Sediminicoccus sp. KRV36: one gene and its partner. The protein of the gene in region 1 binds, or shares a complex with, the protein of each later gene. Links are inferred from orthologs where the notes say so. Each region holds a gene or a part of one and is shown on either strand. Other genes may lie near its edges. The genes, in order: secG and secY.

What was found.
Region 2: the proteins of secG (region 1) and secY are in contact, whole or in part, in a crystal structure (PDB 5AWW), measured with the Thermus thermophilus proteins. The link is inferred for Sediminicoccus sp. KRV36 from one-to-one orthologs. Residues at the interface, in WP_223903268.1 of Thermus thermophilus: Tyr5, Ile9, Tyr12, Leu13, Ala16, Leu19, Val20, Val23, Leu24, Gln26, Glu27, Pro28, Gln30, Gly31, Ala32, Asp34, Leu35, Met36, Gly37, Gly38, Ser39, Ala40, Asp41, Leu42, Phe43, Ala45, Arg46, Val48, Tyr53, Thr56; in WP_096411648.1 of Thermus thermophilus: Leu14, Gln16, Arg17, Phe20, Ile34, Pro35, Pro37, Ile72, Arg108, Arg109, Asn112, Gln113, Arg116, Ile117, Ile120, Pro145, Gly146, Trp147, Phe152, Phe155, Val156, Val159, Thr160, Val162, Ala163, Gly164, Ala166, Leu167, Trp170, Glu173.

What each region holds. Positions count from the first base shown.
Region 1 is NZ_CP085081.1:2,516,095-2,526,734, forward strand. What follows is about bases 7,582-10,537. They hold secG (preprotein translocase subunit SecG), read left to right. Parts: upstream 7,582-8,881; coding sequence 8,882-9,193; downstream 9,194-10,537. Other genes in these bases: LHU95_RS11780 (VOC family protein), read right to left, coding at 7,582-7,772; LHU95_RS11785 (LysR substrate-binding domain-containing protein), read right to left, coding at 7,799-8,788; LHU95_RS11795 (CTP synthase), read left to right, coding at 9,252-10,537. Also shown: LHU95_RS11750 (hypothetical protein), read left to right, coding at 1-2,223; speD (adenosylmethionine decarboxylase), read left to right, coding at 2,402-2,875; speE (polyamine aminopropyltransferase), read left to right, coding at 2,970-3,833; LHU95_RS11765 (tripartite tricarboxylate transporter substrate binding protein), read right to left, coding at 4,119-5,084; LHU95_RS11770 (ABC transporter substrate-binding protein), read right to left, coding at 5,097-5,933; LHU95_RS11775 (PIG-L deacetylase family protein), read right to left, coding at 6,088-6,804; more of LHU95_RS11780, read right to left, coding at 6,801-7,581; more of LHU95_RS11795, read left to right, coding at 10,538-10,640. UniProt on the Bacillus subtilis protein: Involved in protein export. Participates in an early event of protein translocation.
Region 2 is NZ_CP085081.1:3,740,147-3,743,595, forward strand. What follows is about bases 643-3,449. They hold secY (preprotein translocase subunit SecY), read right to left. Parts: upstream 2,821-3,449; coding sequence 1,465-2,820; downstream 643-1,464. Other genes in these bases: LHU95_RS17685 (adenylate kinase), read right to left, coding at 789-1,442; rplO (50S ribosomal protein L15), read right to left, coding at 2,871-3,353; rpmD (50S ribosomal protein L30), read right to left, coding at 3,391-3,449. Also shown: rpsK (30S ribosomal protein S11), read right to left, coding at 1-219; rpsM (30S ribosomal protein S13), read right to left, coding at 221-598. UniProt on the Bacillus subtilis protein: The central subunit of the protein translocation channel SecYEG. Consists of two halves formed by TMs 1-5 and 6-10.

The DNA of each region.
Region 1 (10,640 bases):
CGGCTTACCCTGGGCACCGGCACGGGTCTCGCGGCCCTGCGCCGTGGCGAGCAGGCGCTACTCGTGATCGAGACGGAGCGCCCCATCGAATTCGGCGGCTTGCTGCGTGAGCCGGCCTTCAACGGCATCCAGGCGAGGAGCTTGCCCGGCGCCACATTGGTCACCTTTCCGCTCGCCCCCTCCCGCCAGGTCGCCTTGCGGCAGGAGGGCAATGACTGGTTCGTGGCGCTGGTGCCGCGCCAACATCCGGCGGCCACGGCGATTCCAGCTTTGCGGGCGGAATTCGACCAGGGCCGCACCATCCTGCATGCGGCGCGGCCCACCCGCGTGGTCAGCCTCACGGACCCATTGACGGGCGGCCCGCTGCTGCTCGGCCTGGTTGCGCAGGCGGCACCGCGGCAAATCGTGACGCGCGGCCTCGCGGAGCTTGATCTGCTGGAGACCTTCCTGGGCGTTGCGGTGCTGGCACGGGCGGACCGCGTGGCCTTGCGCACCGGCGCCGAGCGATTCCTGCTGTCGGTGGAGGGCGGCGCCGTCTCGCTGGCGGCCGAGCCAAGCGAAGGCCAATGGGCCGCGATGGGCATGACGCGCAGCTTTGACCTGCACGGCCAGCCCATGCCCGCGCTGCTGGAACGGTTGCGCGCGCAACAGGCCTCCATCGCCTCGGCCGCGCCGCTGCTGCGGGCGGAGCCACGGCTTGCCGCCGCCCAGACGCTGCTGGCGCTGGGCCTCCCGCAGGAGGCGCAATCCATGCTGCGTCTGGGCGCACAGGAAAACCCTGAAGCGGCGCTGGATCGCCGGCAGGCCTTCCTGGCTGGCATGGCCGCGCTGCTGGCCGGCCGGCCGAGCGAGGCGACTGGGTTGGATGCGGAACTCCCTGGCTCCGATGAACTGCTGCTCTGGCGCAGCCTGCGCGCCGCGATGCAGGGCGATGCCCAGGCAGCCGCCCCTGGCCTGGCCGCTGCCTGGCCGCTGCTGTCCGCCTATCCCGAGGGGTTGCGCCGCCGTGTGATTGGCGTGGCAGCCGAGGCGCTGGTCGAGGGTGGGCAGCATGTGGCTGCCCGGCGCCTGATCGAGGGGGCGGCGGATGAGCCTGCCATCCTGCTCGCCCAGGCCAAGCTGGAGGAAGCGAGCGGCCAGCCCGCGCGCGCCCTGGAGGCCTATGAAGCCGCCGCCAATGGTCGGGACCGGCTGATGCGCGCGCGTGCGCTGCGGCGCGGCATTGAGTTGCGGCTGGCGACTGGCCGACTGGATGCGGCGGGCGCTGCGCGCGCGCTGGAGGCGGCGCTGTTTGCGTGGCGCGGGGATGCGATGGAGCTCGCCACGCGGGAGCGGATCGCGGCATTGCGGCGCGAGGCGGGCGACCCGCGCGCGGCACTCGCCCTGCTGCGTGAGACGGAGACGGCCTTCCCCGAGCAGGCGGGCAGTTTGCGCGCCCCGATCCAGGCAGCCTTCCTGCACGCGCTTGAAGTCGAATCACCCCTCGGCGCCGTAGCACTCTACGACGCCCATCCTGAGCTGCTCCCGCCGGGCGAGGCTGGTGAGGCGATGTTGGCGCTGCTGACCGAGCGATTGACCGCGCTGGATCTCTCCGACCGCGCCGCCGCCGTCTTGCGGCGCGCGATGGAGCGGGCCCCGCCGGGTGAGGATCGGGCGGCGCTTGGCGCGCGGCTGGCAGCGCAGCGCCTGGCTGAACGCGATGCGGAGGGCGCGCTCTCGGCCCTTGCCGCCAGTTCCGCGCCACGTCTGCCGCCCGCGCTGGTCGGCGCCCGCAGCCTTCTGGCCGCGCGTGCCGAGGCAAGGCGCGGCAATCGCGCTGTAGCGACGGAGGTCTTGCAGGCGCTCGGCCCGGCGGGGGATGAGGCGCTGTCCGAAATCCTCGCCGATGCGCGCGATTTTACGGGTGCGGCCGCGGCACTGGGTCGCCATCTGGCCTCGCTGCCGGCGGCATCCGGCCCCTTGCCGGAAGACGCGCAGCGGTTGGTGCTGCGCCAGGCGGCGCTGCTGGCCATGGCGGGGGATGAGCGGGGGCTCGCGCAGCACCGCGCCCGCCATGTGGCGCGAATGGCGCCCGGGCAGATGGCGACGGCGTTTGAGGCGCTGACCACGGACCCGGTGCGGGGCCTCGCGGACCTCCCGCGCTTGGCGCGGGAACTGAACCTCTTCCGGAGTTTGCCGCAAAGGCTGGAGCCTTTGCGGACTGCGCAACGCCCGGCCGGTTGAGTCGTGCGTGGGGTGGGGGGGAGGTCCGCGATTTTTTCGGGGCCGAAATGTGGAATTTCATTTGACCCCCCGGCCCCCATGCCCCATATCCCCCGCCACTGACCTGTTCGAACCGACGGCCGCTGGGGCCGCACAGCCGACAATATGGTCATCTGCTGGTGGGAAAGGGGAACCCGACATGGACTCTCTCGTCCGACTGGGGATGGACTCGGAAATGCTCCCGAGCGACGCCCAGAATGCGACACATGCGTCGGCCACGGCTGGCTCCATCAGCGAGGCGAAGGATTACTTCGTTGAGCGCAATGGCGTCCGGTATGCGGGCACGCACCTGATCATTGATCTCTGGGGTGCGACGAACCTCGATGATCCAGGTCACATTGATGCGGTTCTGCGCGCGGCGGCCATCGCCTCGGGTGCGACGATCCTGCATGGGCATTTCCATCATTTCTCGCCCAATGGCGGCGTGAGTGGCGTGCTGGTGCTGGCCGAAAGCCACGTCTCCATCCACACCTGGCCGGAACGCGATTACGCGGCGCTGGACATCTTTGTCTGCGGTGATTGTGACCCGTACAAGGCCATCCCGCTGCTGAAGACCGGCTTCCTGCCGGAGCGCATCACCCTCGCCGAGCACAAGCGCGGCATGGTTGGCTGAGCCACCCGCAGCGGTGGAATGAACGGGGCCGGGCGGCAACGCCCGGCCCCTTTCTCTTGAATGGGCTTCTTGAGTGGACGTGAGGACGACAGCGATGACCGATGTGTGGGTGAATGAAACGCTTTATCCCGATTGGGGCCAGCGCTTCCTGGTGAAGCGCGAACTCGCGCGGGTGAAGAGCGAGTTCCAGGACATCATGCTGTTCGAGAGCACCTCGCATGGGCGCGTGATGGTGCTGGATGGCGTGATCCAGATCACCGAGCGCGACGAATTCGTCTATCAGGAAATGCTCACCCATGTGCCGCTGCTGGCGCATGGCGCGGCCAAGCGCGTGCTCATCATCGGCGCCGGCGATGGCGGCGTGCTGCGGCGCGTGCTGCAGCATCGCAACGTCGAGAAATGCGTGATGGTGGAAATTGACGGCGAGGTGATCCGCCTTTGCCAGGAGCATATGCCCGACATCGCGGGCGATGCCTGGACCAACCCGCGTGGCCAGGTGATCGTGGGCGACGGCATTGACTATGTGCGCCAGGCCGAAGCCGGTTCCTTCGACGTCGTGATCGTGGACAGCACGGATCCGATCGGCGTGGGCGAGGTTCTATTCACCGACGAGTTTTATCACAACGCCGCCCGCCTGCTCTCGGCCGATGGGCTGATCGTGAATCAGTGCGGCGTGCCCTTCATGCAGGCGGATGAGCTGCGCGAGACCTCGCTGCGGCGCGGCAAGTTCTTCGCTGATATCTCCGCCTATGTGGCGGCGGTGCCGACCTATGTGGGGGGCTTCATGACGCTGGGCTGGTCCGCCAAGACCAAGGGCCTGCGCGATGTGCCGGTGGCCGAAATCCGCCGCCGCGCGGAAGCGGCAGGCATTGCGGGGCTGACGCGCTACTGGACGCCGGAGATTCACGCCGGCTGCTTCAACCTGCCGCCCTACATCGCGGAAAACCTGCCCGGTTGAGGGCAGGCCAGGTTCCGGCCGCCGCTGCTTTCGGTGCGCGTGTTTGCGGCGAAGTTCCTTTTCACCACCGGGTGGCGTGGCTTGCGGGCTGGACCATTCGGGAGTCCCCGATCATGCGGGGCGTTGTGCAGGAACTCCGCCTGGGTGGATGTGACATGTCCGCGAGAGCGACCCGTTGGCCTTGCCCATTCGCATGGCCCGGATCGCTCTCCGTCCCCACCCGCTCACGTCATCGCCAGCGGCGGCCGGTATTTTATCCTGGGCCAGGGCGCGGCCCCTCCGCCCTCACTGAATCCTGATGTTCCGCGCCCGGACTACGGCGCCCCATCGGCTGCTTTCGGCGGCGGCATAGGCTGGCCATTCCGCAATGAGCCTCGTTTCCGCCGTGACCGCCAGCGCATCAAGGCGCGGCTGCATCTCTGGCGCGCGGAGTGCGGCGCGGCTGGCGGCATTCAGCCGCTCCAGGATGGCGGGCGGCGTGCCGGCCGGTGCCAGCATCGCCACATGCTCGACAATCTCTACGTCCGGAAAGCCTTGTTCGCGGAAGGTCGGCACGTCGGGCGCGAGCGGGCTGCGCGTGGCGGAGGCCACACCCAAAGCGCGCAAATCGCCGGAGCGGATGAAGCCCATGACGGCGGCGGCCGGCATGAAAACCATCCCGGCCTCTCCAGCCACCACGGCCTGCACGGCGGGGCCGCCGCCACGGTAATTCACCTCCAGCACCTCGATGCCGGCGGATTGCAACAGCATCTCGGTCGCGAGGTGCGAGGTGGCGCCCACGCTGGCATTGGCATAGGTCAGCCGGCTGTTGGGGCGGCGCGCCAGGGCCACATATTCGGCTAAGGTCGTCGCTGGCGAGTTGCGGTTCACCAGCATGAAGATCGGCATGGAGACCAGCAGGCCGATGCCGACGAAGTCGCGATCATTGTTATAGGGCAGTTGGTAGAGATGCGGCGCCACGGCATAGGTGCTGTTGGGCGTAATCACGATTGTATAGCCATCGGGCCGGGCGCGGGCGGCCAGGGCCATGCCGATGGTCCCGTTGGCGCCCACGCGGTTATCCACCACGAAGGGCTGGCCCAGATCGGTGGAGAGGCGCTGGCTGATCACGCGGGCGAAGGCATCGGTCGGCCCGCCCGGCCCCCAGGGAACGATGACGTTCACGGGGCGAGAGGGGAACGCCTCCTGCGCCAAGGCAGGGGTAGCAAGGCCGAGGGAGGCGGCGATCAGGCCGCGGCGGGGCAGCATCATGGGGCACTTCCTTCAGGTGATGTCCGGCGGCAGGCCCGCCCAGATCTCTTGCGGTGTTGGCGCGCGCAGGATCAGGCCCTGGCGCACGGCGTGATATGCGGCGAAGGCGATGGCCGGCATCATGACGACGCGCCCGCTCGATGGCGCCGCACCCGCCGCATCCATGAGGCGCAGCACGGCGGCCGCGTGATGCGCATGCTCGGCCCGCATGACCAGCAGGTGGTTGATGGGGGTGAAGCCATGCCGACGCAGGAATTCGGCGCTGGCGGCTGCCGGGTCCGGAAAGACCGGACGCAGCCAGTCGCCACTTGGCGCGTCATTGCCGGAGATGATGGCGTCGAGCGCGCCTTCTTTCAGCATCTGCACCATGTCGCTGCCGGCGGGTGCGCGGGTGGCGAAATCCGGATCGCGGCATTCGGCGACATGCGCATCCTCGAAGGTGATCCAGCGCACCGATTCCGGGGCCACGCCATGCGCGTCCTGGAGAATGCCACGCAGCCAGAGCCCCGTGGTCTGGCTATAGGCGCGCACGCCCACGCGCTTGCCCAGGAGATCGCCCGGGCCGCGAATCGGCGAATCCGTGCGGCAAAACAGCGAGCCCTCCTGCATGCGCGCCGCCAGGACGCGCGGCAGCAGCACCAGCGGCTTGCCATGCGCCCAGGCCTGCAGCCAGGTGGCGATGGCCATTTCGCTCACATCGAAGCGCCCCTCCCGCACCATCGGCGCGAAGGCGCGGCTGATGACGGGGAAGGGGGTGCAATCCAGCGCCACCTCCCCATCGCGCACGACGCCATCCAGCAGGGCCGCAGTCTGCGGGTAGCGGCCGATGGCGGCGGAGAGGGTGATCATGCCCCGGCCCGATCGTCGCGGCGGCTTCGCCGCGGCGTGAATCGGCCCGGCAACGCGTCCCGATCGTCGCGGCGGCTTCGCCGCTGGGTGAATCGGCCCGGCAACGCGTCCCGATCGTCGAGGCGGATTCGCCGCGGCGTGAAGCGGTTCGGCATCAGGCGAGCCGCTCGACCACATGCGGGAAGACGCTGGCATAGCCCTCGCCCCAGGTGATGGACTTGTCGCTGTTGCGGGCGGCCTGGGCACCGCGCTGCTGGGCCACGCGGGTGTAGTATTCCCACAGGTGCTCCTGGCCGGCCATGCACTCGATGGCCGCGCGCTTCTGCGCCCAGACGGGGCCGATATCGAGCAGCACATCGGGCTTCCAGTTGCATTGCTCGGGCTGGTGCGGCTCAAAGAGGAAAACGGGGGGCGCGCCCAGCACCTTCTGGCCGGGATTGTGGCCATGCGCCTGGGCGGTGATGCGGGCGTGCTGCGCGAAATCCGTCACCGCAGGGTGGTCCCAATTGTAGAGATCCTCCTTGCTGTGCGTCAGGATGAATTTCGGATGGATGGCGCGCATCACATCCACCATACGGAACAGGCTCTCCTGACTGAGCGTGATGGGGTAATCGCCCAGATCCCAGAACTGGATGTCGTGCACGCCGAGCACCTTGGCTGCCGCTTCGGCTTCCTTCTGGCGTTCGGATTTCACGCGCTCCAGCGTCATGCCGGGTTGCCGCCAGAGCTTCGCGGACTCGCCACGCTCGCCATAGCTCAGGCAGACCACCGTGACCTGGTATCCCGCCGCCGCATGCAGCGCGATGGCGCCGCCCGCACGCCAGACGAAATCGGCGGAATGGGCGGAGATGACGAGTGCTGTGTTGGTCATGAGGGGTTCTTTTCAGGCAAAGGTGGGGTGGCGTAGGTGCGGAAGCTGTCGGTGAGTTGCAGGCCCCAGGCCTGGCCCTTGTTCCGCTCGGCCTGACTCCAGGTGATGGTCTTCCAATCCGGCGCCAGCACAAGCCGCGCGCCGGAGTGGGCGAATTCAACCCGGTTCCCGCCGGGCTCGATCACATAGAGGAAGAAGGTCTGTTGGATGGCATGCTTGTGCGGGCCATTCTCGATCGGGATGCCCGCTTCCAGGAATGTGTCGGCGGCCTGGAGAATCGCCTCGCGGCTGTCCAGAGCGAAGGTGATGTGATGCAGACGGCCATGCACGCCATTCGCCTCGCGCCCATAGGCGACGTCGTAGGATTTGTTGGTGGCGGTGAGCCACATTCCCATCTCGATTCCATTGTCGAAGACGATGCGCTCGGTGCAGCGCAAACCGAGGTTGCGCTGGAAGAATTCGCGGCAGGCGGCGACATCCACGGCGAGGCAATTATAGTGGTCCAGCCGCCGCACATTCACGCCGCGCGCGGGATAGCGCTCGGCCTGGTTGCGCAGGGCGGGGCGGCGTTCTGGCGGGGCCTCGTACCATTGGGTGTCGTAGTAAAGCTCCACCACATGGCCATCCGGATCACGGAAACGGCGGCTGGTGCCATGGCCGAAATTGCCATCAACGACGGTGACTTCGACCCCATCGGCCCGCAGCGCGGCCAGTCGCCGTTCCAGCGCCTGCGGGCTGCGCGCCCGATACGCGGCATGGCCCAGGCCGGAAGTCCGGGCCGCCGTGAGTTGCAGCGAATAGGTCTCGTAATCATCCCAGCCGCGCAGGAAGACGCTGTCGCCCTGCTGGCCGCTGACGGTCATGCCGAGAATGTCGCGGAAGAAGGCAAGGCTGGCCTCGGGTTGCGGGGTCAGCAATTCGACATGGCCGAGATGCGCCACATCCATGATGGGTTCCGCCGCTTCCACTGTTTCTCTCCCCTGGTCCCCTCGTTCTAGCGGGAGCGCGTCCTGGCTGTCTTATGGATTTTGCGGCGCAAGCTATTCTCATCCGGCATAACCGAAAGCCCCTGCGCCGCGATCTCCCCGAGATGCGCCCTCAGTGCCGCGACGAAAGCCAGCCCCGCCTCGGGCAGTGGCCGGTCCCCGGGCAGGATCAGGCCGGCTGGGCGGGGTGGCGCCGCCTGATCCAGCGGCAGCACTCCCAGCGTGCCGCGCAGCAAATCCCCTACCATCATGAGGCGCGGCATGACGGAAACCATGTCGCTCGCCAGCAGCATTTCCCGGATGAAGCCGTAGGAGCTGGAGCGCAAGGGCGCCTGGGCAGTCAGGCCGAGGGCGGCCAGGCGCTCGTCAATCTCCTGGCCGACGCGCTGGCTGACGGTGGGCAAGATCAGTTCGCAGCCCTTGAGGGCCACGGGCGTCACCGGCTGGTTGAACAACGGATGCCCGGCCCGGGCCAGGAAGGAAATGGGCTCCTCCCAGAGCGCCTCGCGCAGAAAGCCATCCGGCGTGGCGGGCGGGTAGAGGCGCCCTACCACCAGGTCAATCTCACCGGTCGCGAGCAGCGGCAGCAGTTCTTCCATGCGCCCTTGCTGCAGGCGCAGCTGGATCTCCGGCCGGGCCTGCTTGAGCTGGATCAGCGCGCCCGGCAGAACGCCGACGGCCGCCACGGGCAGCACGCCGATCGCCAGTTGCGCGCCGGCCAGGTGATCCAGCGCTTCCTCGGCACGATGCAATTCCGCCAGAACGCGGCGGGCCAGGCGGGTGATGACCAGGCCAGCCTCTGTCGGGCGCACACCGCGGGCGTGGCGGGTAAAAAGGCTCGCGCCGATCACCTGCTCCGCCTCCTGCAGGGCACGGGTCAGCGCAGGCTGGCCAAGGCCGAGCATGGCCGAGGCGCGCAGCAGGCTGCCCTGCGCCTCGATCGCGTCAATCACGCGCAGCCATTGCAGCTTGAGACGGCGGTCCAGATGGCGTCGCATGGCGCAAAGCTATCAAGAAAACGCATGAGGCGCGAGGGCAGGCCGCATCCGCGCTAGCCATGGCGCCTGGGCCGCGCTAGGAGGTGGCGCATCATGTCCACCATTCTCACCATCATCTTCCTGCTGGTCACCCTGGCGCTGATCGGGGTCATCCTCGTGCAGCGCAGCGAGGGGGGCGGGCTTGGCATCGGCTCCTCCCAGGGCATGGGCTCCTTCATGGGCGGGCGCGGCACGGCCAACCTGCTGACGCGGACCACCGCCATCCTGGGCACCATCTTCTTCGTCCTGGCGCTGACGCTGGCCCTGCTGGACCGCGGCACTTCGGCCAATCGCTCCATCCTGGACGCGCCGGCGCCGGTCGTGGCGCCCAACCTGCCCGTCCTGCCCGCCGTTCCGACAAACTGATCCGACGCCCCCTTGAGGGGGTGTGACAGCGGGCCGGAAGTGGCTATGACGAACTCCCATGGCACGGTTCGTATTCATCACCGGTGGCGTGGTTTCCTCGCTTGGCAAGGGCATCGCGGCAGCATCTCTGGGTGCTCTTTTGCAGGCGCGCGGCTACCGCGTCCGCCTGCGTAAGCTTGACCCCTATCTCAACGTGGATCCGGGCACGATGTCGCCCTACCAGCATGGTGAGGTCTTCGTGACCGATGACGGGGCCGAAACCGACCTCGACCTTGGCCATTACGAACGCTTCACCGGCGTCCACGCCAACAAGGCGGATAACTGGACCACGGGCCGCCTCTATTCCGAGGTGATCGCCAAGGAACGGCGCGGCGATTACCTGGGTGCGACGGTCCAGGTGATCCCGCACATCACGGACGCGATCAAGGATGCCGTGACCGCCGGCACCGATGATTATGATTTCATCCTGGTCGAGATCGGCGGCACGGTGGGCGATATCGAGTCGCTGCCCTTCCTGGAGGCCATTCGCCAGCTCGCGAATGAGCTGGGCCAGACGCGCAGCCTTTTCGTGCATCTGACGCTGGTGCCCTACATCCCCTCGGCCGGCGAGTTGAAGACCAAGCCGACGCAGCATTCGGTCAAGGAGCTGCTCAGCGTCGGCATCCAGCCGCAGATCCTGCTGTGCCGCTGCGACCGCAAGATTCCCGAAAATGAGCGCCGCAAGATCGCGCTGTTCTGCAATGTGCGCCCGGAAAGCGTGATCCCGGCCTATGACGCCTCCAGCATCTACGCCGTCCCTGGCAGCTATCACCGCGAGGGGCTGGACCGCGAGGTGCTGCGCCACTTCAACCTCTCCATCTATGGCGAGCCCGATATCTCCGCCTGGGACAATGTGGTGCAGCGCATCACAGCCCCCGAGGGTGAGGTGACCATCGCGGTGGTGGGCAAGTACACCGGCCTGCTGGACGCCTATAAGTCGCTGAACGAGGCGCTGGCCCATGGCGGCATCGCCAACAACATGCGCGTGCGGCTGGACTGGGTGAACAGCGAAATCTTCGAGCGGGAAGCGGGCGAGGTGATGCGCCGGCTGGATGGCGTGCACGGCATCCTCGTGCCCGGCGGCTTTGGCGAGCGCGGCACCGGCGGTAAGATCCAGGCGGTACGTTTCGCGCGGGAGAAGAAGATCCCATTCCTTGGCATTTGCTTCGGCATGCAGATGGCGGTGATCGAGGCGGCGCGGAACCTGCTCGATATCCCGGCCGCCTCCAGCACTGAATTCGGCCCCTGCGCCGAGCCCGTCGTCGGGCTGATGACCGAATGGGTGCGCGGCAATGAGCGCGAGCAGCGCGAGGCCAGCGGCGACCTGGGCGGCACCATGCGCCTCGGCGCCTATCCCGCCTTGCTCGCCGAGGATTCCCTGGTGCGCGGCGTCTATGGCGAAAGCCGG
Region 2 (3,449 bases), 1.2 Mb from region 1 along the record:
GCCGGCATCCTCGGCGGCCATCTGGGCGGCGTAGGGCGTGCTCTTGCGGCTGCCCTTGAAGCCCTTGGCGCCGGAGGACGACCAGGCAATCGAATTGCCCTGCGCATCCGTGATGGTCACGATGGTGTTGTTGAAGGTCGCCAGAACATGCGCCACGCCGGAGCTGATGTTCTTGCGTTCCTTCTTCTTCGGGCGGGAACCGCCGGGGGTGCGGGCCATCTTACTTGGTCACCTTCTTCTTGCCGGCAATCGCCACGGCCTTGCCCTTGCGCGTGCGGGCATTGGTATGGGTGCGCTGGCCACGAACCGGCAGGCCACGGCGATGCCGCAGGCCGCGATAGCAGGCCATGTCCATCAGCCGCTTGATGTTCATCGCGACTTCGCGGCGGAGGTCACCCTCCACGCGGTAGTCACGGTCGATCACCTCACGCAGCTTGACGATCTCTTCATCGGTCAACTGGTTCACGCGGCGCTCGGCCGGAATCCCCACCTGCTGGCAGATCGTCACAGCGTTCTGCGGGCCAATGCCATAGATATAGCGCAGGGAAATCACCACGCGCTTGTTGGTGGGGATGTTCACGCCAGCGATACGCGCCACGTTCAAGCTCCTGTGGCCCCGGAGGGGGCCCGTCCAATGGTTACCGCAGTGCCGGAGACCCGGCCACACGGCGAAACTTCCTCACGCCAGCTGCCCCTCTACGGGCAAAGCCAAACACGGCCGAAGAGTGTCGGTTCCGACACGCCGCGTCCGTGAGAGGCGCGGAGATAGAACCAACCTCAGCCCCGCGTCAAGCGGCCGGCGCGAGAATCCTCGTCAATTCGATGGTCACGGCGGACATGTCCGCCATGCCATCCACGCTGCGCAGCTTGCCCTGCGCGGCATAGTAGGGAAGCAACGGCGCGGTCTGGCTGTGATAAGCCGCCAGGCGCGCGCCGACCGTCTCCGCCTTGTCGTCGGCGCGGCGGGTGAATTCGGTCCCGCCGCACACATCACAGACGCCCGAGACCTTCGGCTGCTTGAAATGATCGTGGTAGCCCTCGCCGCAGCTGCCGCAGGTGTAGCGGCCGGAGATGCGGTCCACCAGCGCCGCGTCATCCACCTTCAGCTCGATCACATGGTCCAGGACCATGCCATTCTCGCGCAGCATCGCATCCAGCGCCTCGGCCTGCGGCGCCGTGCGCGGGAAGCCATCCAGGATGAAGCCGCGGGCCGCGTCAGGCTGCTTCACCCGTGCGGCGATCATCGCCGTGATGATGGAATCCGGCACCAGGGCGCCGCGTTCCATGATGGCCTTGGCCTCAAGCCCGATGGCGGAGCCTGACTTCACCTCGGCGCGCAGCATGTCGCCCGTGGAGACCTGCACCAGGCCGAAGCTCTGCTCCAGGATCTTCGCCTGCGTGCCCTTGCCCGCGCCGGGGGGACCAAGAAGTATCAGATTCATCGTTTATCCTCCCCTGCCCCTATCAACGCGGCCTTGGGCCGCGTCCGCCCAGACGGGCCTTTTTGATCAGACCCTCATACTGGTGGGCAAAGAGATGCGATTGCACCTGCGCCACAGTATCCATCGTCACCGTCACGATGATCAGCAGCGACGTGCCGCCGAAGTAGAAGGGAACCCCGTAATTCGAGATCAGGATCTCGGGGATGATGCAGACGACGCAGAGATAGACCGCACCCACCACCGTCAGCCGCGTCAACACGCGATCCAGATAGTCCGAGGTATGCTGGCCGGGACGGATACCCGGCACGAAGCCGCCATACTTCTTCAGGTTGTCGGCCGTCTCGGTCGGGTTGAAGACCACGGCGGTGTAGAAGAAGGCGAAGAAGATGATCAACGCCATGTAGAGCCCCATATAAAGGGGCTGGCCATGTGCCAGCATGTTCGCCATCGTCTGCAGCCAGGTCTCGGCCGTCCGGTCCGTGCTGAAGCCGGCAACCGTGGCCGGCAGCAACAGCAACGAGGAGGCGAAGATCGGCGGAATCACGCCGGCTGTGTTCAGCTTCAGCGGCAGATGCGTGTTCTCGCCGCCAAACATGCGGTTGCCCACCTGGCGCTTGGGGTACTGCACCGGAATGCGCCGTTGGGCGCGCTCCACGAAGACCACGAGGCCGATGGTGCCAAGCGCCGCCAGCAGGAAGAAGATGATGAAGAAGGTGGAGAGCGCGCCGGTCCGGCCCAGCTCCAGCGTCGAGATCAGCGCCGAGGGCAGATTGGCCACGATGCCCGCGAAGATGATGAGCGAGATGCCATTGCCCACGCCGCGCGCGGTAATCTGCTCACCCAGCCACATCAGGAACATCGTCCCGCCCACCAGCGTGATCACGCAGGAGATGCGGAACGCCATGCCCGGATCGGCCACGGCGGAACCCGTCGTGCCGCGAATCCCCTCAAGCCCCACCGAAATGCCATAGGCCTGGAAGATGGCGATCACCAGCGTGAGGTAGCGGGTGTACTGGTTGAGCTTCTTGCGACCGCTCTCGCCTTCCTTCTTCAGCGTTTCCCAGGAGGGAATCGCCGCCGTCATCAGCTGCACGATGATGGAAGCCGAGATATAGGGCATGATATTGAGGGCCAGCACCGTCATCCGGCCCAGCGCCCCCCCCGTGAACATGTCGAACATGCCCAGGATGCCGCCGCCATGCTGGCGCAGCATTTCACCCATCACCGCCGCATCAACGCCAGGCACCGGCACATAGGTGCCGATGCGATAGACGATGAGTGCACCCAGCGTGAACCAGATGCGGTTCTTGAGCTCGGTCGCCTTGGACAGCACGCCGAAATTCAGGCTGCTCGCAAGCTGATCGGTGGCCGACGCCATGCGCTAAACCCCCTGAAAGTTGAAAACGCCGCCCGACTGGAAGCGCCGGATCACTCCGCGGCGGCTTCCACCACAGGCACCGTCACCGTGCCGCCCGCCGCCTCGACCGCCGCGATCGCCGTGGCCGAAGCCCCGGAGACGGTGATCTTGACCGCGCGCTTGATCTCGCCACGGCCGAGCAGACGCACACCGGCGAACTTCTTGCTCTGGCGCACGATCCCGGCATCGCGCAGGGCGATCTCGGTGATCTCGGCATCGGCGGAGATCTTGCCCTCCTCGATCGCCTTGTCCAGCGTGCCGATGTTCAGCGCGGCGTACTGGATGCGGAAGATATTCTTGAACCCGCGCTTCGGCAGACGGCGATAGATCGGCAGCTGGCCGCCTTCGAACCCGTTCAGCGAAACGCCGGTGCGGGCCTTCTGACCCTTGACGCCACGGCCGGACGTCTTGCCCTTGCCGGAGCCGATGCCGCGACCGATGCGCTTGAACTTCGGCCGCGCGCCATCGTTGTCGCGCAATTCGTTGAGCTTCATGACCATATCCTTTGAAGGAGAGACCGCGTTGCCGCGATCAATCCTCCACCTTGATGAGATGCGCCACCTTGCGGATCATGCCGCGCACCGCGGGCG